3 regions of the Alteromonas gilva genome follow, and region 3 is predicted to be linked to each of the others. Evidence: predicted binding sites of a transcription regulator. Region 3 holds the regulator's gene; each other region holds the start of a gene.
The links. Region 3 encodes FNR, which switches genes on or off when oxygen is low (the NO sensors DNR and NnrR bind a similar motif). Its sites were predicted from a motif close to TTGATCTAGATCAA; they were not measured.
Positions count from the first base shown of each region.

Region 1: the regulator FNR is predicted to act here: its motif matches at 6,320-6,333, upstream of ccmA (cytochrome c biogenesis heme-transporting ATPase CcmA).
Region 2: the regulator FNR is predicted to act here: its motif matches at 1,408-1,421, upstream of OIK42_RS02485 (GbsR/MarR family transcriptional regulator).

Region 1 covers NZ_JAQQXP010000003.1:390,365-398,156, reverse strand. The annotation lists gene ccmI (c-type cytochrome biogenesis protein CcmI) at 1-446, opposite strand, end outside; gene OIK42_RS18085 (cytochrome c-type biogenesis protein) at 446-886, opposite strand; gene OIK42_RS18080 (redoxin family protein) at 883-1,482, opposite strand; gene OIK42_RS18075 (heme lyase CcmF/NrfE family subunit) at 1,479-3,473, opposite strand; gene ccmE (cytochrome c maturation protein CcmE) at 3,470-3,940, opposite strand; gene ccmD (heme exporter protein CcmD) at 3,942-4,172, opposite strand; gene OIK42_RS18060 (heme ABC transporter permease) at 4,174-4,917, opposite strand; gene ccmB (heme exporter protein CcmB) at 4,917-5,585, opposite strand; gene ccmA (cytochrome c biogenesis heme-transporting ATPase CcmA) at 5,582-6,211, opposite strand; gene OIK42_RS18045 (hypothetical protein) at 6,392-7,792, shown strand, end outside.
Region 2 covers NZ_JAQQXP010000001.1:531,910-539,701, forward strand. The annotation lists gene OIK42_RS02480 (hypothetical protein) at 1-1,261, shown strand, start outside; gene OIK42_RS02485 (GbsR/MarR family transcriptional regulator) at 1,471-2,022, shown strand; gene OIK42_RS02490 (cytochrome ubiquinol oxidase subunit I) at 2,036-3,409, shown strand; gene OIK42_RS02495 (cytochrome d ubiquinol oxidase subunit II) at 3,703-4,713, shown strand; gene OIK42_RS02500 (PKD domain-containing protein) at 5,054-6,997, shown strand; gene OIK42_RS02505 (hypothetical protein) at 6,994-7,383, shown strand; gene pelA (pectate lyase) at 7,507-7,792, opposite strand, start outside.
Region 3 covers NZ_JAQQXP010000001.1:2,299,990-2,307,781, forward strand. The annotation lists gene ccoP (cytochrome-c oxidase, cbb3-type subunit III) at 1-712, shown strand, start outside; gene OIK42_RS10035 (FixH family protein) at 805-1,296, shown strand; gene OIK42_RS10040 (heavy metal translocating P-type ATPase) at 1,296-3,677, shown strand; gene ccoS (cbb3-type cytochrome oxidase assembly protein CcoS) at 3,687-3,911, shown strand; gene OIK42_RS10050 (sulfite exporter TauE/SafE family protein) at 3,904-4,572, shown strand; gene fnr (fumarate/nitrate reduction transcriptional regulator Fnr) at 4,599-5,336, shown strand; gene uspE (universal stress protein UspE) at 5,446-6,363, shown strand; gene ttcA (tRNA 2-thiocytidine(32) synthetase TtcA) at 6,491-7,420, shown strand; gene rssA (patatin-like phospholipase RssA) at 7,428-7,792, shown strand, end outside.

The sequences.
Region 1 (7,792 bases), on a different contig from region 3:
AACTGCTGAAAATCCTCTGAGGTGAAGTTTTCTCCTGCCCCCTCAGCAAGTTTGGCACTCAGTTGCGGCAATGCATTCAGCGCCGCCTGAGCATCACTCAATCTTGTCAGGTTACTTGCCTGGTAATAGGCCCAGCCACCTACCGCTAAAGCCAGCGCGGCACCAATACAAAGTGCCAGGGTTGCAGGGCTTTGCTGATCAACCTGGGCATATTGCTCTTCAACCAGTGATATTTTGATTTCATCACTGGCCTGGCGCATATCCTGCTCGCTGAGTATGCCTTCTTCAACTTCCCGTTGTAGCTCTGTCAGGCGTTGTTTTACCACCGCGATATTGGCTTGTGTCAGGTTCTCCTGTGGTCCACGGGCGCGAAGCCATGGCAACACAACGGCTAAAAACAGTAAGACCACCAATACAAAAACTGTCGCAAAAAACATCCAGGTCATTATTTATTTTGCTCCAGCATTTTTTCTGCTGCCGCCAGCTTCGTTGCCATGTCTTGTGGCGGCGTCGATTTACGACGCCAAATAACCACTGCAATGGCAAGCGCAGCAAACAGCAAAGGCGTCAGCCATAACCAAACCGTGACCGGCGTAACCGGCGGCTGATAATGAATAAAATCTCCGTAGCGGGATTTCATGTACGCAATAACCTCATCGTTAGTTTTACCTTGCTTGATCAGGTTATACACTTTGCGTCGCATGTCATGCGCAATCATAGCATCAGAATCGGCGATATTTTGATTCTGACACATCGGACAGCGCAGCTCTGCTGTGAGCGATAAAAATGACTGTCGTTGCTGCGGCGTGTCAAATTCGTAACTATCTTCGGTAGCAACAGCACTGCCGGCAACTATCAATAAGACCGTAATTAACAGTATTCTCATTCAGCGCTCCGCGATTTGGCCAGTTCATCGGTTAATTGGCCATACAGCGGCCCGATTTTATTTGCCCACACACGCTCGTTAATATCGCCAATATGATGCATCCGAATAATGCCGTTATGGTCAATTAAGAAATGTTCAGGCGCGCCCGTCACGCCTAAATCCAAGGCGGTGTCACGGTACACATCAAAAATATGAAACTGATAGGGATTACCAAACCGGTCGGTAATCTCACGCACCTCTTGTTGCACCCGTTGTACCGTTTTGGTACCAAACTCAGGATCCAGATCCTGATCAAAATATAAGCCAACGATATTCACATTGTGTTGCTCGACCAGTTCAGTCAGATAAGGTAATTCAACGGCACAAGTGACGCACCACACTCCCCACACATTGAGCAAGGTCACCTGCCCTTTGAATACATCCGGAGTATAGGTTACCTCAGGCGCCATTAAGTCGGGCAATTGAAACGCTGGCACGGGCTTGCCTTCCACCTGCGAATCGAGCGCGCGGGGATCAGAAAACAAACCGCTGAATAAAAATACCACTAACAGTAAAAAGACAATTAACGGGATACCGAAAATCATGAATCGTTTCATAACCGCGCCTCCGTGGTCGCTGGTCGTTGCCCGAACCGGCCGGCTTTGGCGACTTTAGCCATTCGGTAGCGTTTATCGGTTATAGAGCAAACGCCACCTAGCGCCATGATCACCGCGCCGGCCCAAATCCAGATAACAAAAGGTTTTATATAGACACGAACTGCCCAGGCACCGTCGTCGAGTGGCTCGCCCAGGGCAATAAACAGATCGCGCAGTAAGGTGGTGTGGATGCCGGCTTCTGTCATGGGCATGCGCTGCACCTGATACAGACGTTTTTCGGGCTCCAGATGAACAAGCTTCTCACCGGACTCATACACGTCAAAGATGCCCACGTCTGCCGTGTAATTTGGCCCGTTGCGCTGCTCAATACCGCGGAATGCAAACTCATAGCCAGATAACGTGACCGATTGGCCCGGTTTCATTCGTACGTCGCGCTCCACATCGTAGTTACTCACCAGGGTGATGCCAATCAGGGTTACAGCAAAACCAAGATGACCTAAAATCATTCCCCAATGACTCGGCGTAAGACGGCGCAAACGCTCAGTCACCGACAAACTGTCATCCATTGAAGCAACCCGCTGCAAGACTTCAAGAGTTGTCGTGATCAGTACCCAGCCACTTAATACCAGTCCTAAAGCCGCCATATAAGCAGGCGCATCGTAGCTGTAGTTAATCAGTATGCCGGCGCTGACACTCAGGCCAAACGCCAACAACAGCGTTTTTTGCACTTGTCTGGCAGGCTGATTCTTCCAGCGGATGAGCGGACCAATCCCCATGCATAACACAAAAGGCACAATCAACCAGGTAAACATTTGATTGAAGAAAGGCGCTCCAATTGAGATAGAGCCTAAGCCCAACTCCTTATGCACCAGGGGGAGTAAGGTGCCAAGCAACACCACCAGCGTCGCCGCACACAGGAACACGTTATTACCCATGAGCATGACTTCGCGGGAAAGTAACTGATAGCGGCCGGGACTCTTTAGTTGCTGAGCGCGCAGCGCATACAGCACCAGGCTAACACCGGTGAGTATCACCAGAATGGCGAGGATAAACAAGCCGCGGGCCGGATCGCTGGCAAATGAATGAACCGATACAATCACACCAGAGCGGACTAAAAATGTTCCTAATAAACTCAGTGAAAACGCCGCAATAGCCAGTAATACCGTCCAGGATTTAAACACCTTACGCTTTTCGGTCACGGCCAGAGAATGCATTAAGGCCGTCCCCACCAGCCACGGCATAAATGAGGCATTTTCTACCGGGTCCCAAAACCACCAGCCGCCCCAGCCTAATTCGTAATAAGCCCACCAACTGCCCAACGCGATACCCACCGACAAAAAGCTCCAGGCTGCAATAACCCAAGGTCGTGACCAACGAGCCCAGGTTGAATCCAGCTGGCCTGAAAGCAGCGCCGAGACAGCAAACGCGAACGCGACAGAAAATCCCACATAGCCCATATACAGCATTGGCGGATGAATAATCATGCCAAAATCCTGCAACAAGGGATTTAAATCACGGCCATCCACAGGGAAATACGGCAACATGCTGTCGAAGGGATTTGAGGTCAACAAAATAAACAGATAAAAGCCAACAGACACCATGCCCAGTACCGACAACACCCGGGCAATCATAATTTGCGGTATACCACGGCTAAATAACGCCACGGCGACTGTCCAGAGTGACAGCATCAGCACCCATAGCAGAAAGGAGCCTTCATGCCCGCCCCACACAGCGGTGACTTTGTAATGAACCGGTAAACGACTATTTGAATGTTGGGCGACATAATTAAGCGTAAAGTCGTCAGTAACAAATGCGTAAATCAAGCAGCCAAAGGCGATTGCAGTAAAAACAAACATACTCATGGCCAGCGGCCTGGCCGTTGCAATCATTGGCCCATGTCCACGGTAAGCCCCCCACAGAGGGTACACGGCCAGTAAAATTGACGCGACTAACGCCAACGCAACAGCAATATTACCTATCTCGGGGATCACGACTGGTTGTTTCCTTCGTTAGGCTTGACATGCTTGATGCCTTTCATTTTTTCAGCCAACTCAGGCGGCATATACTCTTCGTCGTGTTTGGCAAGCACTTCCTCGGCTTCTATCACGTTCGCGTCCACCAACATGCCTGTTGCGACAATACCCTGCCCCTCGCGAAACAAGTCAGGCAAAATACCGGCATAACGCACTTCTACCGCGGGGCCCGTATCTACCAGTGTAAAGCTCACTTGCAGCGATTCACTGTCTCTGGAAACCGAACCGGGTACTACCATGCCACCAATACGTAAGCGCTGCCCGACCGACGGTTTAACACCATCTTTACCCTCAACGATTTCAGAAGGGGTATAAAACAAATCAATATTGTCATTCAGCGCAAACAGCATCAGTGTTACGGCACCGACTATCAGTAACCCTGCACCAGCTACTGCGGCTAGCCGTCGTTGTCTTCTCGGATTCATACTACTTTCCTACCTGTTGAGTCTCAGGATTCGCCATTTGATTACGACGTGCGGCGGCGATACGCGCCTGACGCGCCTGCTCCTGACGTGCTTTTTTGAGCAATTGTTTATGTGACATACGGCTATCGATAACAATCCAGGCCATCGCAATAACAGATACCCCAAAAGACAGCCACACATACAGGGCATAGCCCCCCATATGAAAAAATGCTTGCCAACTTTCAAATTGCATATCAGTCTCCCACCGACCCAGCCAGATCTTTAACCCAGGGCCGGTGATACTCCCGCCGAATGATTTCATTTTTCATACGCATTACACTTACTGCTGCAATAAATAAGGCCAATCCCAGCAAAGCGATCAATAATGGCCACAACATTTCTGGTGCAATCGAGGGCTTATCAAATTTACTGATTGTGGCCCCCTGGTGAAGCGTGTTCCACCATTCAACCGAATAATGGATAACAGGTATGTTAACCACCCCGACCATGGCCATAACACCCGCGGCTTTGCCCGCTTGCTGTTTATCTTCAAAGGCGCCGTACAAGGCAATTACGCCAAGGTATAAAAACAGTAAAATCAATTCTGAGGTTAACCGTGCATCCCACACCCACCAGGTTCCCCACATGGGTTTACCCCAGGCAGCGCCGGTAAACAACGCGATAAAGGTGACCACCGCACCGACCGGTGCCATGGCTATCATTGCCATAAAGGCCGTGCGCCATTGCCAGACAATTCCAACCAGCGCGGCGACCGCCATGACCACATAAGTACTCATCGACAAAATAGCGCTGGGCACATGAATATAGATAATCCGGAAGGAATCACCCTGCTGATAATCCTGCGGTGCAAAAGCTAATCCCCAGATACACCCAACCAGCAACGCCAGCATGCCCGGCCACCACAGGTAAGGCTCCAGTCTCTGGCAGAGTTGATAAGCACGTTCAGGTTTTGCGTAGGGATGTAACCACTTCCACATTAGTTTTGACTCACTTTAAGTGCATAAGCAATAGCAAAGGGGGCGGTTGCGGTAGCAACTAATAACATGGCGCCAATCATAGCAAGTTGTGCCCGATAAGGTAATTGCAGTGCGGCAGAATCTACTGCCGACGTGGCAAAAATCAGCAACGGAATAAACACCGGTATTAATAACAACGCTAACAGTACACCGCCACGCTGCAATCCCACCGTTAAGCCCACCGCTATCGCGCCGACCAAAGATAACAAGGGGGTTCCCAGTAACAGGGAAAGCATTAATGCCACATACATATCGACGGTCAAATTTAAAAACAACGCAAGCAACGGGGATAATACCACCAGGGGTATAAAACTCACCAGCCAGTGCGCGGCGACCTTGACCGCACTTACCGCCCACATTGGCTGCCCACTGAGCATATATTGTTCCAGTGAGCCGTCCCAAAAATCATCCCGGAATAAACGCTCCATCGCTAACAATGAAGATAGTATGGCGGCGATCCAAATAACCCCGGGGCCAATTTTTTGCAGAGTGGCCGGGCCAGGCCCAATGCCGAGCGGGAAAAGCGTGATCACCATGGTTAAGAACATTAATGGTTGTGCAAGTTCCGAGCGTTGCCGAAAAGCCAGTGCCATATCCCGTTTAAATATGCCTTCGTACAAACCACTCATATATTGTATTCCAGATATAACTCTGTAAACGGCCCCGCAGAATCCGACAGGGGTTGATGAGACGTGGTAATAATGGCGCCACCATTGCTCACATGGTTTTGCATGTGTTGTTCGAGGATATTAATCCCCTCGGCGTCCAGCGCGGTGAACGGCTCATCCAGAATCCAATAGATCGCCTTTTTTAACCATAGACGCGCCAGGGCTACCCGACGTTGCTGACCTGCCGAGAGCATTTTCACCGGCACATCTTCTAAGCCCACCAACCCGAGTCTGGCCAGTACGGTTAAACAATGGTCAGTGTCAAAGTCGCTGTGGTGCTGGGCACTCCAAAATCTGAGGTTTTCCAGCGCCGTGAGTGCGCCATTGACGCCGGCCTTGTGACCAATATAAATGAGTTGCTGGTGCAACGGCTCCCAACCAGCATGCAAAGACGCATTGTCAAAATACAGTTGACCAGATTCCGGCGTCGACAAACCACTTAAAATACGCAGTAAACTGGTTTTCCCCGCGCCGTTTGGGCCACGCAAATGTAACAACGTACCCGGTTTCAGCGACAAGGAAAGACCGCTGAAAAGCACCCTGTCACGTTTTATGCAGGTCAGATTGTCGGCTTTGAGTCCCGCCACAAGAAATCCCGTTAAAATGAACTGGTTAACAATGTCGAATTAAAATCGCCGCATTCTACCATAACTGTGCCTCGACGCATCTTACCTGTGAATGTGATCGGCATTTTTCTGATCCAATTCAAATTCCGCTCAGATTCACATTATACTTAACTCTCAGACTCCATGGCCGATAACAACTGCATGCAACCTTCACAACCCACACCACCCTCATCCAACACCGCCTCCGGCCCTCGCGCGAGTGACCTGCCTGCGGCGCCGGCCAGGCAGTTAGACGTTAACCGCGTAGCGATGCCATTGCAGCCAGTGACTAATGTCACTGCTAATGCCCAGACTGCGCGGCAAACCTCTGCGTTGCAAACGCCGCAAAGGCAAACCGTTCAGGTCTCACCGGCTGTCACGACTTCATCGGCTGACAGTTTGTTGTTAATGAAACTGCCGCTGTCGACACCGGTACAGGTTAGCCAGCAAACCACAGTAGAACTAAAAACACTGTTGTCTCAGTCAACTTTAAACAACGTGTTGCCAACGCTGATTAAGTTAAGTCCGGAGTCACTTAGCCAACCGTTAAGCAAAACTCAGATACAATCGCTGGTTACTGTTTTAGCCCAGGCCCACCGAACGCCGCTTTCTTTGCCCGCCGAGATCGTGAGCTTCAATAATAATACCGTCCATCTTCGTATTGGTTCACTGGATGGGAGTGGTAAACAAATGATCGATATTGCCATGACCAATACATCGCAAGGCTCATCAGTGTCCCAGGCCTCAGCCACTAAGGCAGGTATCACCGCCTTGCTTGCCAGCTTAAGCTTACCTGCGACGGCGACTTTAACCTTAACCCCGCTTGCATCGAACCGCGCAGAATGGCAAGCCGCAGTTACTCTGCAATCGTCTCCCGGTGCATCCGGTAATGCTCCCTCTGCGGCGGCTGGTACAATGTTGAAAGGCCAACTGCCATCTTCATCGCCGGCAATTCACGCTGCGCTGAAAGCCATTCTCGCCCAGGGGATTGCAGCTGATATAAAATCGTTAAGCCAATGGGCTGACGGTCATTTACCCGCCAAATCCGCTGGGCAGTTACAGCGCTTTAGCCAGATGACGCCAATGTCAGTAACGTTAAAAGGTGACACCTTACTGCTCGCTGGCAGCCGTGCTCAGGTGATGGCAGTTGATACCGCACCGTCAAAATCATTACTCAATGCGCTGCCAAATATCAATCAGCAAATGGTTAAGCAACTTAATTCACAGGCATTATCCGGTGACAAACTGCCCCGAACCGAGCTCAATTACTCCCAATCTAAAGCTGCGGGCTCAGCGGCACAGACATTGACCAACGACAATGTCACCTTACAGGACGGCTTAGCAGCTAAAACAGTAGCAAAAACGACCGCCGACGCCGCCACTTTAAAACCTGAACAGGCAACAGCAAGTTTGGCTCAGTTGAAAATTGCCGGGTTATCACCTGAATTAAAGTCCGCCCTTTCATTATTCATTGGCACAGCCAATCGACTCAATGTTGTTAACACCCATTCACAGTCGCCTAATGTCGCCAGTTTAGTCGGTGCATTACAAAAAATTGCTAAC
Region 2 (7,792 bases), 1.8 Mb from region 3:
CGCGGCAAAGCCCAAAAAGAAAAAGGCATCCGGTGGAGAAGATGCGTTAAAAAGGCAGATAAAGCTCGCCAAAGCCGAATATGACAACGAGCGCCAGGCGCGCATCGACCGCCTGGTTACGGTGGCGCAAAAAATTATCAGTTTATGTGAAGCTGACAGTTTCGATGAGACACAGTTACTCAGTTCTAAATTTCTCGGCACCTTAATGCTCATCACGCGTGGGCCAGAGCGAAATTTCGCTAAACTCCATCAGCGTTTAAAGCCCCTTTATAAAGCTGTGCTTGTGCTGCGGCTAACCGACAAAATCCTGGCTAATGATTTGTCTGATCATGCTTATTTACGCGATGTAAAAGACGCGCTGTTGCGCTTTAAAGGCAATAAAGAATGGCAGGAAAAGTGGCAGGTGGAAGTGGCGATTCCGATGATCTGTTGTGCTTTACTGCAGGATATTGGCCTTCAATCCCCCGAGGCCGAATCGATTTTAGTTGGTCCGGATAATGACTTAAATGAGTTTCGGGTCCTGGATGATGCGACCCGTACGCAACTGATAAAAATTAACTTTACCGGCACCATGGATTACCTTAAAAATGGCTTAGGCGTGCCGGGCTATGTTGGTAATGATAAGGCGGAGAGAACGCAATTCATTCATCGGCATACTGCCATCAACGAATTTATGCTCGCGCTAATGAAAGATGCATACCTGTCGAAGAAGGGCGTGGGAGAAATCCTCAAAATCCCGCAGGTTTACACGTCGATTATCTTGTCAACCAAGCCTGATTTTACCAAAAAGAACCTGCCCAAAGGCTATATCCTGATTGAGCAACTGGCGAAGAAAGGAGCGATTAATGTCGAGTTAGCCAAGGCATTTGTGCAAATTGTCGGTTATTTTCCACTTGGTTTTGGTGTGACATACATTCCTCGCGATGAGCGGGGCATCGACAGGGATCGTTATGAGTGTGCAATTGTTACACGGTTGAACCCTTCTCATCCGGCAGAGCCTGTTTGCCGACCCGTGACCAGAAACCTCACGTATATTAGCTCGGGCTCTGATGAGGTGGTTAAAAAATCCAGTAATTTGTTTTTTCCGGCTAACCGCAAAAAGCTTATGCGCATCGGTCGTGAGCGCCTGATGGAAATTATGAGTTTGTTGTCTGGCAACTTTTCCCCGGATGCTGTCGATGACTTGATCCCCAGTCACTGGGAGCCTGCTGATTATTTTTCATTTAAGAAAAACCAGAACCTGTGGAATAAATCGCGTTAATTACGCCAATCCTCGTTGTTCCATCTCTCACTAAGCCTCCCGTCTGCCGGCATTATACAAGTTTAACGCCCGCGCTGAACCATAGGGAAAGCGCAGCCTGACGGACCTGTTGTGTTGATTATGTCAAGACACAGACATCATTTGTATTGATCTGAATCATGTTTCGATCTAAACTTTCAGAAATTACTGAAACTTTAGAATTTTGCACAATGAAAATGTCACCGCTTGTTACCTCCGCCGTTATTCACTTTGGTGAAATGGGCAGTCGCTGGGGCTTTAATCGCACGGTTGGCCAAATGCTTGCATTAATCGTATTGCATGAAGAGCCGTTATCGGCACAAGAAATTGCCGATGCGCTGAGTATTTCCAGAGGCAATACCAGTATGGGGTTAAAAGAGTTGCAAGCCTGGCAGTTAGTTAAGCAGCATCATATACCCGGCGAACGCAAAGAGTTTTTTGTACCAGCGGGATCAATTTGGGTACTCGCAAACCGGGTATTTGAAGAGCGCCGTAAGCGTGAAATTGACCCCACCATGTCGCTGCTGCGGGATTTAATGATGGACTCACCAACCGGTGATCAGGACGTAAATGTACAGGCGCGTCTGAACGAAATTCATGATCTGTTGGAGTCCGTCACGGCCTGGTCTCAGGAGTTGCAGAACCTGGGCCCGGAAAAACTTGATACGTTAATGAAACTCGGCTCCGGTGTGGGGCGTATTCTAGAGTTCAAAGACAAACTTCTTCCTGCAAAATCAAAGTAATCAGGAGCTTATAGTGGATGTATTCATATTATCCAGACTTCAGTTTGCGCTGAATATTAGTTTTCACATCTTATTTCCGACAATAACCATGGCCCTGGGCTGGTTCTTGTTCTATTTTAAATTTCGCTCCAACGTAAGCGGGAATCCGATATGGATGCGTATCTATCGGTTTTGGGTACGGGTTTTCGCCCTGACCTTTGCTTTAGGTGTGGTGTCTGGTGTCACTATGTCGTTCCAGTTCGGTACCAACTGGCCGGGCTTTATGGAAAAAGCCGGTAATGTGGCCGGGCCGCTGCTCGGCTATGAAGTGCTGACCGCGTTTTTTCTGGAGGCCACCTTCTTAGGCATTATGTTGTTTGGCATGCGGCGCGTACCAAACTGGCTGCATACGCTGGCTACACTAGTGGTTGCGGTGGGCACAACTTTGTCAGCGTTTTGGATTTTATCGCTCAATAGCTGGATGCATACGCCACAGGGCCACGAAGTCATCGATGGCGTTGTGTATGCCAAAGACTGGTCAGCGATTATTTTTAATCCGTCGTTTCCCTATCGTTTTACCCACATGATGTTAGCGTCGGGGTTAACCGCCAGTTTTCTGATTGCCGGATTATCGGCCTATCGTTTAGCCATTGGCGACGATAAAGTTGCGCCTAAACTGGCCCTTAAAACCGCTACTTATACGGCTGCGGTATTAATTCCCCTGCAGATTTTCGCCGGTGACTTACACGGTTTGAACACGCTTGAACATCAGCCACAAAAAGTAGCGGCAATGGAAGGCGTATGGGAGACCGAGCGGGGCGCCCCCTTGCTGTTGTTCGCCATTCCGGATGAGTCGAGCAGAAGCAATCACTTTGAAATTGGCATTCCTAACCTGGCGAGCGTTATTCTCACTCATGATCCGAATGGCGAAATTAAAGGCCTAAATGAGTTTAAGGGCGAGCACCCGCCTGTGGCTCCGGTATTTTATTCATTCCGGGTGATGGTAGGAATGGGCATGTTGATGCTTTTAACTGCCTGGCTTGGTGCGTTTTATCTGTATCGACAAGGTGCGCTGCCTGACTGGCTGAGCAAAGTCTTTATCGCAATGACCTTTAGCGGCTGGGTGGCAACCCTGGCTGGCTGGTACGTGACCGAAGTGGGTCGTCAGCCTTATCTGGTCAGTGGTGTACTGGCTACCAAAGACGCCGTAACTTCCTTACCGTCAACCAATGTAGCGCTGTCTTTCAGTTTGTACGTGGTGATTTATGCAGTGCTGCTGGTGGCCTACATTCGCACTCTTACGTTGATGTGCCGTAAGTCAGTTGGCGTAGAGGAAATGACCGAGGCAGACCCGGCCAGTCGCTCACGTAACAAACTTGATGTAGCCCAAAGTCACAGGGTCTGTTGACATTTGGTGTACAAATTTTGGTCTAAATGAAAGCATTTTAATCGCGAAACAGTCCTGCCGACCTAGTGGTTCTAAGTCAAAGGGCTGTGACAAAGAGTAAAATGCTTTCATAACGACCCCTTCGGGCAGCGCCCGGTAACCGGCTAGTGTGTGCCATTTATACTGCGTTGACTGTTTTTGATTTAGACCCACTAGACCTGCAAACAGCCGCCTGGTCTAAATGGCACACACTTGCCAGCTATGGACCGCTGCAAAAATGCACAACAAACGTCAACAGACCCTAGGAGAAAAACATGCCTTTCGAATCACTATCTGCTGAAACTTTGGGTAATATTTACATAGGTTTATTAGGGCTCGCTGTACTGTTGTATGCCGTGCTTGACGGTTATGATCTGGGGGTGGGGGTGTTATTCCCGCCCCACAACGAACAGTTTAAAGATGACATGATCGCTTCAATCGGCCCCTACTGGGACGCCAATGAAACCTGGCTGGTACTGGCAGTTGGCATTCTGCTGATTGCCTTTCCACAAGCCCACAGTGATATACTGCAAACCTTGTATATTCCGGCAACGTTTATGTTGCTGGGGCTTATTTTGCGCGGCGTGTCTTTCGACTTTCGGGCCAAAGTGGCGCAAACCAATAAACCTAAGTGGGACACTTGCTTTAAATACGGCTCACTGCTTACCACGCTATCGCAGGGCTACATGCTGGGTATTTGGGTCACGGGATTACGTACCGATATTTACGCTCAGGGCTTTGCCTTACTTGCGGCGCTGGGAGTCACAGCAGCCTATGCGTTTATTGGTGCCTGCTGGTTAATCCTTAAAACTGAAGGCGATCTGCAAACCAAGGCATTCACCTGGGCCAGGCGTTGCCTGTTGGTCCTTGCCGGAGGCATAGGGGCTGTGAGTGTGCTTAATTTGTTGCTTCATAATGAGGTGCGTGCACTGTGGCTTGATAGCCCCCTTGGTCTGGTATTAATGACGATTCCGGTGACCTGTTTTGGCTTGTTGATACTGTGTGCACTGGTGCTCAAAAAGCTGCCTAAAGCAGAAGGCAAAGGCGAGTGGCTGCCCTTTGCGATTGCCTTGCTGGTGTTTGTGTTATGTTTTGGTGCCTTTGGTGTGAGTTATTATCCTTATGTGGTGCCGGGTAAACTCACCATTATGGATGCCCTCAGTGATGCCAACTCTTTACGCTTTTTATTAGTAGGCACAGTGGTTGTGGTGCCTTGCATTCTGGCCTATACCGTACTGGTATATCGAATTTTTGCCGGGAAGTCACAAAAACTGTCTTATTACTAAGGAATGTATTGGGCCAGCAGCGTCTCTTTTGAAGGCGGCGCGAGGCGGCTAACAATAGATGTGTAACATCCCATGTAGTGCCCGGCTCTCTTCAGATCCGGGCACTCTGTCGTTACGTTCTTCGCCTGGTGTCCGGTGCTTGCAAAGGCCAGGTGTTAACCGGCGCGACCCTGTGGCCGGAAAACTAAGGTACTTTACTCACAAATACTCTTTTACAGTGTTTTTTAACTGCTCACGTCTTTTTGTGGTTTAAATAATTCAGGTATGGCAGTATTTATCAGGAATAACAGTGCAAAGAATGCGCTGAATTTGTAGTGATATTTGATTAAGGACTTTCAAAATGCAAGTGTCAAAATGGTCTCCCATGCTAACAGTCGCGTTAGCAGTTTCTTTTTTAACGGCCTGCGGTGGCGGAGGTGGCGGGGGTTCTACAACGCCTCGAGTTAATAATCCACCACCAGCAAACGTCGCACCTGTTGCCAATGCGGGTTCAGATCAGAGCGTTGATGAACTCACCCTCGTTACCCTATCAGGTTCAGGGACAGACAGTGACGGAAGCATTAGCAGTTACGCCTGGTCACAACTGGCTGGTACGGCAGTCACCTTAAGTGATGTTAACACTCAATCAGTCAGCTTTGATGCCCCAGATGTGTCAGCAGATGAAGTCCTGACTTTTCAATTGACCGTTACCGATAACGATGGCGATAGTGGCACCGATGTCGTGGCTATAACAGTCAGAGATATCACTCCTCCTTCAGGGCCTGTTGAACCAACCTGGGTAGCCGGCGTTTACGAACCTCAGGCCGACTATATTGCCAGGTGTGAAGTACCCCGCACCGGTATTGACCCGTTTTCAGGTCAGCCTTACCCCGATGAGGAAGGCACAGCAATGGACGAAAAGCTGTGGCTGCGGTCCTGGACCAATGATACCTATCTTTGGTACGACGAAGTAGACGACAACGACCCGGCTAATTATTCGGTGCTGGGTTATTTTGATCAACTCAAAACCAACGCGTTAACCCCGACGGGCACGCCCAAAGACAATTTTCATTTTTCTCAGGCCACCGACGAATACAACGAACTCACGCAAACCGGGGTATCATCAGGATACGGTATTAAATGGGAATTTGTACGCTCTGCGCCTCCTCGTGAACTCATTGTTCGTTATACCGAGCCTGACTCACCAGCCAGTCTCGCTGGGATCCCCCGTGGCGCCAGTGTTAAACGGGTAAACGGTGTAGACTTTGTGGATGGCGGTACTCAGGCGCAGGTTGACATACTCAATGACGGTTTGTTTCCGGCTGAAAATGGCACCACAGCAAGTTTTGTTTTTGAGCGGGTGGATGGCACGGAACTCGCCGTCGATCTCACCTCTGCGGATGTGGCCGTTGTGCCGGTACAAAATGTGCGGGTGTTTGACACGGCGGCAGGAAAAACCGGCTATTTTCAGTTTAATACCTTTATCAGAACCGCGCAGGATGGCCTAATTAACACCGTTGAGCAGTTTGTCGATGAAAACGTGACTGAGCTGGTGATTGACCTGCGTTACAACGGCGGCGGATTGCTGGCTCTCGCCTCACAGCTGTCTTATATGGTGGCGGGACCGAGTCAGACCAACAACGCTATTTTTGAAACCCTGCAGTTCAACGATAAAAATCCCGACTACGATCCGGTAACGGGTCGCGCTATCCGGCCTACGCCTTTTTACGGTAATGTCATTGACTACAACGCTGGTGTTCTTACCAGTGAGGTTTTACCCAGTTTGTCGTTAACCCGCATTTACGTGCTAACTACCGATAATACCTGCTCTGCAAGTGAGGCGGTTATGAACTCGTTGCGCGGTATTGATGTAGAAGTGGTGCAGATTGGTGGTTCAACGTGTGGTAAGCCCTATGGCTTTTATCCCACCGATAACTGCGGCACGACGTATTTCACTATTCAGTTTCAGGGGGTAAACAATAAAGGTTTTGGCGATTACGCTGATGGTTTTATACCGACATCCAGCCCCAATTTCGATTTTGAATTACCCGGGTGCGATGTTGCGGATGACTTTAGTGCCCCGCTGGGTGATCCCAACGAAGGGATGTTGTCAGCGGCACTGGCGTACGCCGAAACGGGAGCCTGTCCGGTTACTGCCTCATCGTCAACAACCTCAACGAACGCGGTGGCGGCAAGTCAGTATGCTGAATCGAATCTCTCCATAAAAAGGCCGGAAGCGCTTCGCAATGCATTGATTCTGCATAACAAAATCAATGAGCCTATTATTCGGGAAACGCAGCAATGAGAGTGCGTAATTGGCTTATTTCACTTTTTGCCATGCCGTTTGCCTTAGCAAGCGGTTGTGCAGCAACCTCGGTGGAGTCGCCTCAGGAGGCGCGCTTGGCATCGTTAACGGCGGCGCAAAAAGCACAGCTGGAAGCCCATATCAGTCAATGGTTTGGTGGCATTGCCATTAAGTTGGCAGACAATGCGTTTACGCAGTCATCAACGCTGACAATTGAGCGGCGCGCCCACACTGACAGCAGAGGCTTACCCATTGAGGGGCGACACGACAATCCCGCGTTTGCGTTTACTCTGTTAAAACAAGGCGAAGCGTGTTTACTCAACAACGACAACTCTGGTGAGCAGGTTGAACTGACTGACGTTGAGTGCATTGTTGTTGACAAATAGGGGGGGCTGACAAATAGGGCGGCTATGTGGTGTCGCCTGGGCGTATCAGGCTATTAACCTACAACTGCTTATCCTCGATAACGAACACCACAGTATAGTCGGCTAACGCCGGCTATACTGCTTTTACAGGCCCTGGTTATGCAAATGCTTTGGCAGGGTGTTTAGCCATCGGGGATAGTCTTTTGTTAATAAGGCGGCTGGCCAGCGGCCATACCAGTCGTAACCAGTGCGCCGCTCACGGGATATGTCAGCGAGCGTTGCCACCCGTTTACCTTCGCGATTGGCAAGTAATGGCTGATTGGTATCAATGTCGTAAAACCGGGCCCAGATGGGCTCAGCCGCGGGAGCGTCAACGATAATTCGATCCCAGTCTGAACTGTGGTACTTATACCGCACAGGCTCAGCATCG
Region 3 (7,792 bases):
GGAAGGCTTTTGGGGCTGGAAAAGTTCTAACCAGAACGTCCAGTCGTTAGAGGAATCTGCTCAGGCGCGTGTTGAAGCTAAAGAGCAAGGTTACATCGTTCAGTACGATCGCGAACTGGATTATGCGGCTGAAAAATTTGACCCTATCTTCGAAGCGTATGCAAAAGTACCGGTAGAAGAACTGGTCAATAACGAAGAAGCGGTGAAAGTTGGTCAGCGTCTGTTTATGCAGAACTGTTCACAGTGCCATGGTTCAGATGCCCGCGGTAATACGGGCTTCCCTAACCTCACTGATGATGACTGGTTATACGGTGGCTCTGGCGCCAAGATTAAAGAAACACTCATCAATGGTCGTAATGCAGCAATGCCTGCATGGCTGGACTCAATGGGTGAACAGGGCATTAAAGAAACCGTTGCCTATGTACTGAGCCTCAGTGGCCGTGAAATGGAAGAAAATCACGATACCCTGGCTAAGGCAGGCAAGGCACGTTTTGCTGTGTGTGCTGCATGTCACGGTATGGACGGCAAAGGTAACCAGGCACTGGGTGCGCCTAACCTCACCGACAACATCTGGTTGTATGGCGGGTCTGAGCGAGCCATTACGGAAACCCTGACCTATGGTCGAAATGGTGTTATGCCGTCGTTCAAGAAAACCCTGGGTGAAGATAAAATTCATGTTGTAGCAACTTACGTTTACAGCTTGTCTCACTAATTGTTAGTAATCGTTAAAAGCCTCGTTTTTACGGGGCTTTTTTATGCGAGAATACCCCCTCTTTTGCGAAACATTCATTAGGTATTGTGGTAATGGAAACAACTGACACGAAGCCCTGGTATAAATATTTCTGGCCATGGTTTCTGATTGCGGTGCCCGCATCGTCATTTATTGTGGGTTACTTTGTCGTTTATTTTGCGACCAACACTGACGACTCGCTGGTGGTCGATGACTATTACAAAGAAGGTAAAGCTATTAACGCCACCATGGCCAAAGTGGAAGCGGCCCGACGTTTAGGGATCATGACCGATTTGACAGTTAATGGCGGCGAAATTGCACTGCAATTTCATAGTGGTATTCCGGCAACCGGCAATGCGTTAAAACTGAACTTTTACCATGTGACGCTGCAGGACAAAGACTTTTCTATTCTGCTTACCCGCGACGCCAGCGGCATTTATCGTGGCTATACGGAGCAGGACACGGCGGGTAAGTGGCAAGTATCCTTAACTCCACTCGATGAGAAGTGGAAAGTCCAACAAACCATTGGCTTCCCTCGCACTGGCGCAATCAGATTCATACCCTGATGACTACCGACACCAGCTCTGAGTGCTATCATTGCGGTCTGCCTGCAGATCCTCAAAGCCAGTACCACGCCGTGGTATTAGGCAAGGACCGGGTGATGTGTTGCCCGGGCTGTGAGGCTGTCGCCGAAGCTATCGTGGATAACGGCCTGGAAGATTATTATCAGTTTCGTACTGAGCCTGCCGCACAAGGTGATGTTAATTTTCAAAATACATTGTCGAAGTTATCGGTGTACGACGATCCTGCTTTGCAGGAAGATTTCGTTTACGACGACGGTGCTCATAAAGAAATCCAACTGACCGTAGAAGGCATTACCTGCGCCGCCTGTGGCTGGCTGATAGAGAAACAACTGGCACGGGTGAACGGTATTTCTCAGGTATCAGTGAATGTCTCAGAACGGCGCGCCGCCGTTAGTTGGTTACCTGACGCTATCCAGTTAAGTGGTATTTTAAACGCACTGAAGAAAATTGGTTACACCGCTCTGCCCTTCCAGCCGGATCAACATGAAGCCTCATACCAGAGTGAACAAAAACAGTTTTTAAAAAAGCTCGGCCTTGCAGGACTGATGACCATGCAGGTAATGATGCTGATGACAGGCTTGTATTTTGATTTGTTTGGCAGTATTGAGCGTGAAACCCGGCAGTATTTTTACTGGGTAGCTCTGGTCCTTACCACACCGGTGGTATTTTACTCGGGCAGTACGTTTTATTTAGGCGCCATCAAAGCCATCTCGGCGCGCACTGTCAACATGGACGTACCGGTTACCATCGCCGTGTTCGGCACTTATATTGCGGGTTTAAAAGCCACCTTACTGCAAAGTGGCGAGGTGTACTTTGAATCTATTTGCATGTTTATTTTTTTGCTGTTGCTAAGTCGCTACCTGGAACACCGCTCAAGACACCGCGCTACCCAGATTTCAGCCAATATGATGCAGTACATCCCTGTTACCGCCCAGCGTCTGGACGCGGATGGCAATATTACCGCCTGTTTGGCCAAGCATCTGCTGCCAGGCGACAAAGTGGTGGTAAAACCCGGTGATACCATCCCCATCGACGGACGCATAATTGAAGGCAGTTCGGCCATCGATGAAGCCATGCTTACCGGCGAGTTCGAACCCGTGATAAAACAGGTGGGCGCAACGGTCTATGGCGGTACGGTGAATCAAAAAAGTACCCTTATCGTCGAAGTTCATCAACAACTCAAGTATGCCCTGGTTAATCAAATCATCCGCTTGCAATCAACGGCGATGGCAAACAAGCCCAAGGCGGCACAATTAGCCGATACGTTCTCACGGTATTTTGTTGTTGCTGTATTGTTCATCAGCGCTGCGACCTATACCTACTGGTACTGGCAAGGTAATGACGAGGCATTCTGGATTGCCATTGCGGTGTTGGTGGCTACCTGCCCTTGTGCACTGGGGCTCGCCACGCCATCAGCACTCACCTGTGCAATGGCCAGGCTCAATAAGCAAGGCGTATTACTCAAACGGGCCGATGCACTCGAACAGTTAACCACTATCAGTACTATCGCGCTGGACAAAACCGGTACACTCACCGAGGGTAAGTTCAGCATCGTACAAAGCTGGTATTTAACCGGGCAGGATCCCGCCCATTTGTTTGCTGTCGCTGCAAGCCTGGAGGCGCGTTCCGAGCACCCAATTGGCAAGGCATTTTCATGTAATAATCTGCTGACTGTGAGCGATTTTGCGGTCAATATCGGTGGCGGTATCAGCGGTACGGTCAGCAATAAGCAATGGCATCTTGGTTCGGCAGCATTTACCGGCACAGATGCGCAAACAGTGCCTATAACGGCGAATGTATTCTTAACCTGCGAGGGTCAGTGTTTAGCAGCGTTTGAGGTGGCAGACGGTCTCAAACCGGATACCGCCGCCACGCTGGCATTGCTCAACCAATACAAACTAATTCTGCTAAGCGGTGATACGCAGCGAAATGTCGATTCGCTGGCGGCCCATCTGCCCCTGACAACGGCGACTGGTAGCTTAACGCCCGAGCAAAAGTATCGTGCCGTGCAGCAATTGCAAGCCGCGGGAGAGCAGGTCATGATGCTGGGCGACGGCATTAACGACGCGCCTGTATTAGCCAGCGCCGATGTCTCGGTAGCGGTAGGTAATGCCAATGATGTAGCCCGTAATGCCGCTGATGTAGTGTTGCTAAGCGACTCCTTGTCTGCCGTACCCGCCCTGCTTGATATCGCTGCGCGTACCCGCAACAAAATACGTCAAAACATGCTCTGGGCAATCGGCTATAACCTGTTGATCCTGCCCTTTGCAGTATCTGGCCTGCTTTTACCCTGGATGGCCGTGATCGGCATGTCATTAAGTAGTATCATTGTGGTTTCTAACTCAACGCGATTACTCAAATAAGGTAGCGATGTGAGTATAATTTACGTATTGATCCCACTGGCAATAATTCTTGTGGCGGTGGCGTTAGGTATCTTCTTCTGGGCCGTTCGCTCTAACCAGTTTGACGATCTGGAGCGCCAGGGATACAGCATATTGTTCGACGATGATTTACCCGAAGAGCAGCGTCGCAAAGCCACATCAAGTGAGTCATCATCGACCAAAAAAACGGATTCCACAGCGTCACATAATGAATGATTTTGGCTATATCTCGGCGTTTTTAGTGGGCCTTGCAGGCTCTCTTCATTGTGTTGGTATGTGCGGCGGTATCGCCGGCGCTTTGCGCGCTGCAATCCCCAGCCATAATGCCACGCTGCCTTATATACTCAGTTATAATTTCGGTCGTATAACCAGCTATGCTATTGCTGGCTTTCTCACCGGGGCTTTGGGGCAAATTGCCCAGGCCTCAGTAAAAAACGGTTTGGCGGTGTTTCAAATACTAAGCGCCGTAATGCTACTGGCTATGGGGCTTTACTTAGCGCAGTGGTGGCGGGGTTTAGCGCGTATAGAGCGGCTCGGTCAGGGGATATGGAAACGTATTCGCCCACTGTCGAAACGTTTTATTCCGTTTAAAAGTCCGTTATCGGCTTATCCATATGGTTTTATCTGGGGCTGGCTGCCCTGTGGCTTAGTGTACTCAACCTTAACCTGGGCGATGGTATCAGGTGACGCGCTGCAAGGCGCGCTAACGATGGCCGCATTTGGTTTGGGCACCTTACCGGCGTTGATATCGGTGAGTATTGGCGCGGGTTGGTTAATGACACTGTTGCAACAACACAATACTCGTATAATGGTCGCATCAGGCCTTATACTTTATGCACTTTTCTTGATTTATCGAACACTAGATAGTATTAATTGAGCCAGGCTCAAAAGGGAACGTTTGTTATGACAAAAGGCTCGGAATTTTCTATTCATTGCCAGAGTTGCAGTTTTAGCCATTTATGTTTGCCTGTTTCACTGAACAAAACAGAAATGGATTCGTTGGATGATATTATTGAGCGCAAAAAGCCGCTGCATAAAAATGATAAGCTGGTAAAAGCTGGCGATAGCTTTCGTTCTTTATACGCTGTCAGAGCGGGCTCATTTAAATCATTTGTCACCAGTAAAGACGGCGAAGAACAAATCATTGGGTTTCATTTCCCGGGTGATATCATAGGTTTTGATGCCCTGCGGGAAAACACCCATCAAAGTTACACTCAGGCGCTGGAAACCGCTATGGTGTGCGAGCTGCCCTACGAAACACTGGATCAAATGTCGGTGCAATTGCCGAAGTTACGTCATCAGATTATGAGTTTCATGAGCGCTGAAATTAAGCATGATCATGATCTCATGATGTTACTCAATAAGCGCACAGCCGAAGAACGCCTGATTTACTTTTTAGCGCACTTGTCAAAACGCTTCGAAGAGCGCGGTTTTTCGCCCAAACAGTTTAATCTGAGTATGACGCGTAACGAAATAGGCAATTACCTGGGTTTAACGGTTGAAACAATATCCAGGTTACTCACCCGCTTCCAAAAAGAGAGCATTATCGAAGTCAACGGTAAACTCATTACCATTATCGACTTTGACGCCATGGATAAAAAGCTTCATAGCATGGATATTCCCTCTACTACAGTCAGCTGATCATGCTGACTGTTTTTTACGCCTGATATTGATCTTACGCAAACCAGAAACTGGAGAAACAGCGAAACCCGACATAAACTCATAATGTACCTTCACAAGGAGCGTCATTATGATTGAATATACCCGTATCCTGGCCATCGTTGAGCCAGAACGCGATACTCAACCTGCTATATCGCGAGCGTTAGAACTTGCTGCAAGAACCGGTGCATCCATTACCGCGTTTATGACTATCTACGACTTCTCCTACGAAATGACCACCATGTTATCCGGTGAAGAGCGTGAGGCTATGCGCCAGGCTGTGGTTAAAGAACGAACCGAATGGCTGGCCGCTCAGCTTGCCCCTTACAAGGCCGCTATTGAGGTAGCCGTTGAATGGAACAACCGCCCCTATGAAGCCATCATAAAGTACGTCATGGCGAAAGACATGGATATCGTTGTAAAGGCAACCCGTTCTCACGACAGCTTGCGCTCAGTCATTTTTACCCCTACTGACTGGCATCTGATCCGCAAATGCCCTACCCCTGTGCTACTGGTAAAAGAGCACGACTGGCCGCAGGATGGCAAAATCATTGCCGCGGTTAACGTCGGCACCGAAGATCGGGAGCATGCAAAGCTCAACGATCGCCTGACAACTATCGCTCAGGATTACGCGACCCTTTTGAGTGGCCATGTTCACCTGGCGAATTGTTTTCCCGGCACACCGCTTAACATCGCCATAGAAGTACCGGAGTTTGACCCTGACGCTTACAATGCATCGGTTAAAAATCACCATCTGGAAGAAATGGAACATCACAGCAAACGATTTTCGATACCTCTGGATAATTGCCATGTGAAAGAAGGACTGCCAGAAAGAGTCATTCCGCAAATTGCCAGGGATCTGGACGCCGAGCTGGTAATTATTGGCACCGTAGGCCGGGTTGGTTTATCTGCGGCGTTAATCGGCAATACCGCCGAACACGTTATAGACGAACTCAATTGTGATGTACTGGCAGTGAAGCCAGAAGGTTTTGAAAGCCCTATCAGCTAAAAAGCATGACCAGCGGCAGTTATCCGTTGCAGGCGCGTCTTTTTTCGGTTCTTTTCTTTACTGAGGATGACGCCTGCTATGCCCTTCACGTATAATGCCGCCATTGTAATACGGGTCAGCAACTATCATGAGTTTACAGGTTAACAGCGCTTCTGCCGCCACAAAATCAAAACAAAAATACAGTTTTAACAAGCTACAGAAACGCTTGCGCCGCAATGTGGGCAAAGCCATCGAAGATTTTGCCATGATCGAAGACGGCGACAAGGTAATGGTGTGTTTGTCAGGCGGTAAAGACAGCTATACCATGCTTGATGTATTGATGTACCTGCAACGCATCGCGCCAATCAGTTTTGAAATCGTAGCGGTAAACCTCGATCAAAAACAGCCCGGTTTTCCCGAACACATTTTACCCGGGTATTTAGATAGTCTGTCCGTTGATTACAAAATCGTAGAGGAAGACACCTACTCGATTGTTAAAGATAAAATCCCCGAGGGCAAAACAACCTGTTCGCTTTGTTCGCGGTTACGTCGCGGCATTTTGTACCGCACCGCCACAGAGCTCGGCGCTACCAAAATAGCCTTGGGCCATCATCGTGACGACATGTTAGAAACCCTGTTTTTGAATATGTTTCATGGCGGAAAGCTCAAATCCATGCCACCGAAACTGGTCAGTGACGATGGTAAACATGTGGTGATTCGGCCTCTGGCTTACTGTAATGAAGCCGACATCGAAAAATACGCCTCAGCGGTTGAATTTCCTATTATTCCTTGTAACTTATGTGGTTCACAGGAAAACTTGCAGCGACAGAACATCAAAATGATGTTGCAGGACTGGAATAAGCGTTTTCCGGGCCGCATAGAGTCAATGTTCAGGGCGATGCAAAATGTCACTCCGTCACATCTTGCCGATAGCAAGCTTTACGACTTTAAAACGATTAAAGCAAGCGGCAAGCCTGAGCCAGAGGGTGATATAGCGTTCGATACTCCTGAATTTAAAGATGAAAACCGTTCTGTACAACCTGCACAGTCCATCAATATTGTAAACTTGACGGAATAGGTGTGTTATGAAAATCGGCATTGCGCTAGGTTCTGGAGCCTCCCGGGGCTGGGCACACATTGGCGTTATCCAGGCACTCGAAAAGCTCGGTGTTAAAATCGATGTCGTGGCCGGCTGTTCAATTGGCGCCTACGTTGGCTCAGCCTATGCCAGTGGCCGACTTAACGAACTGAAAGAATGGGCCTCCTCGCTCACAGAATGGCAAACCTTAAGTCTGATGGGAATAGGAATTCGCCGTGGTGGTCTCGCCAGTGGTCAGAAGGTCTTCGACAAGTTGTCGAGTGATTTTTGTGCCAGTACCTTTGAGTCAATGGAAAAGCCCTTCGCCTGCGTCGCCACTGATTTGTATTCTGGCCGCGAAGTTGTGTTTAA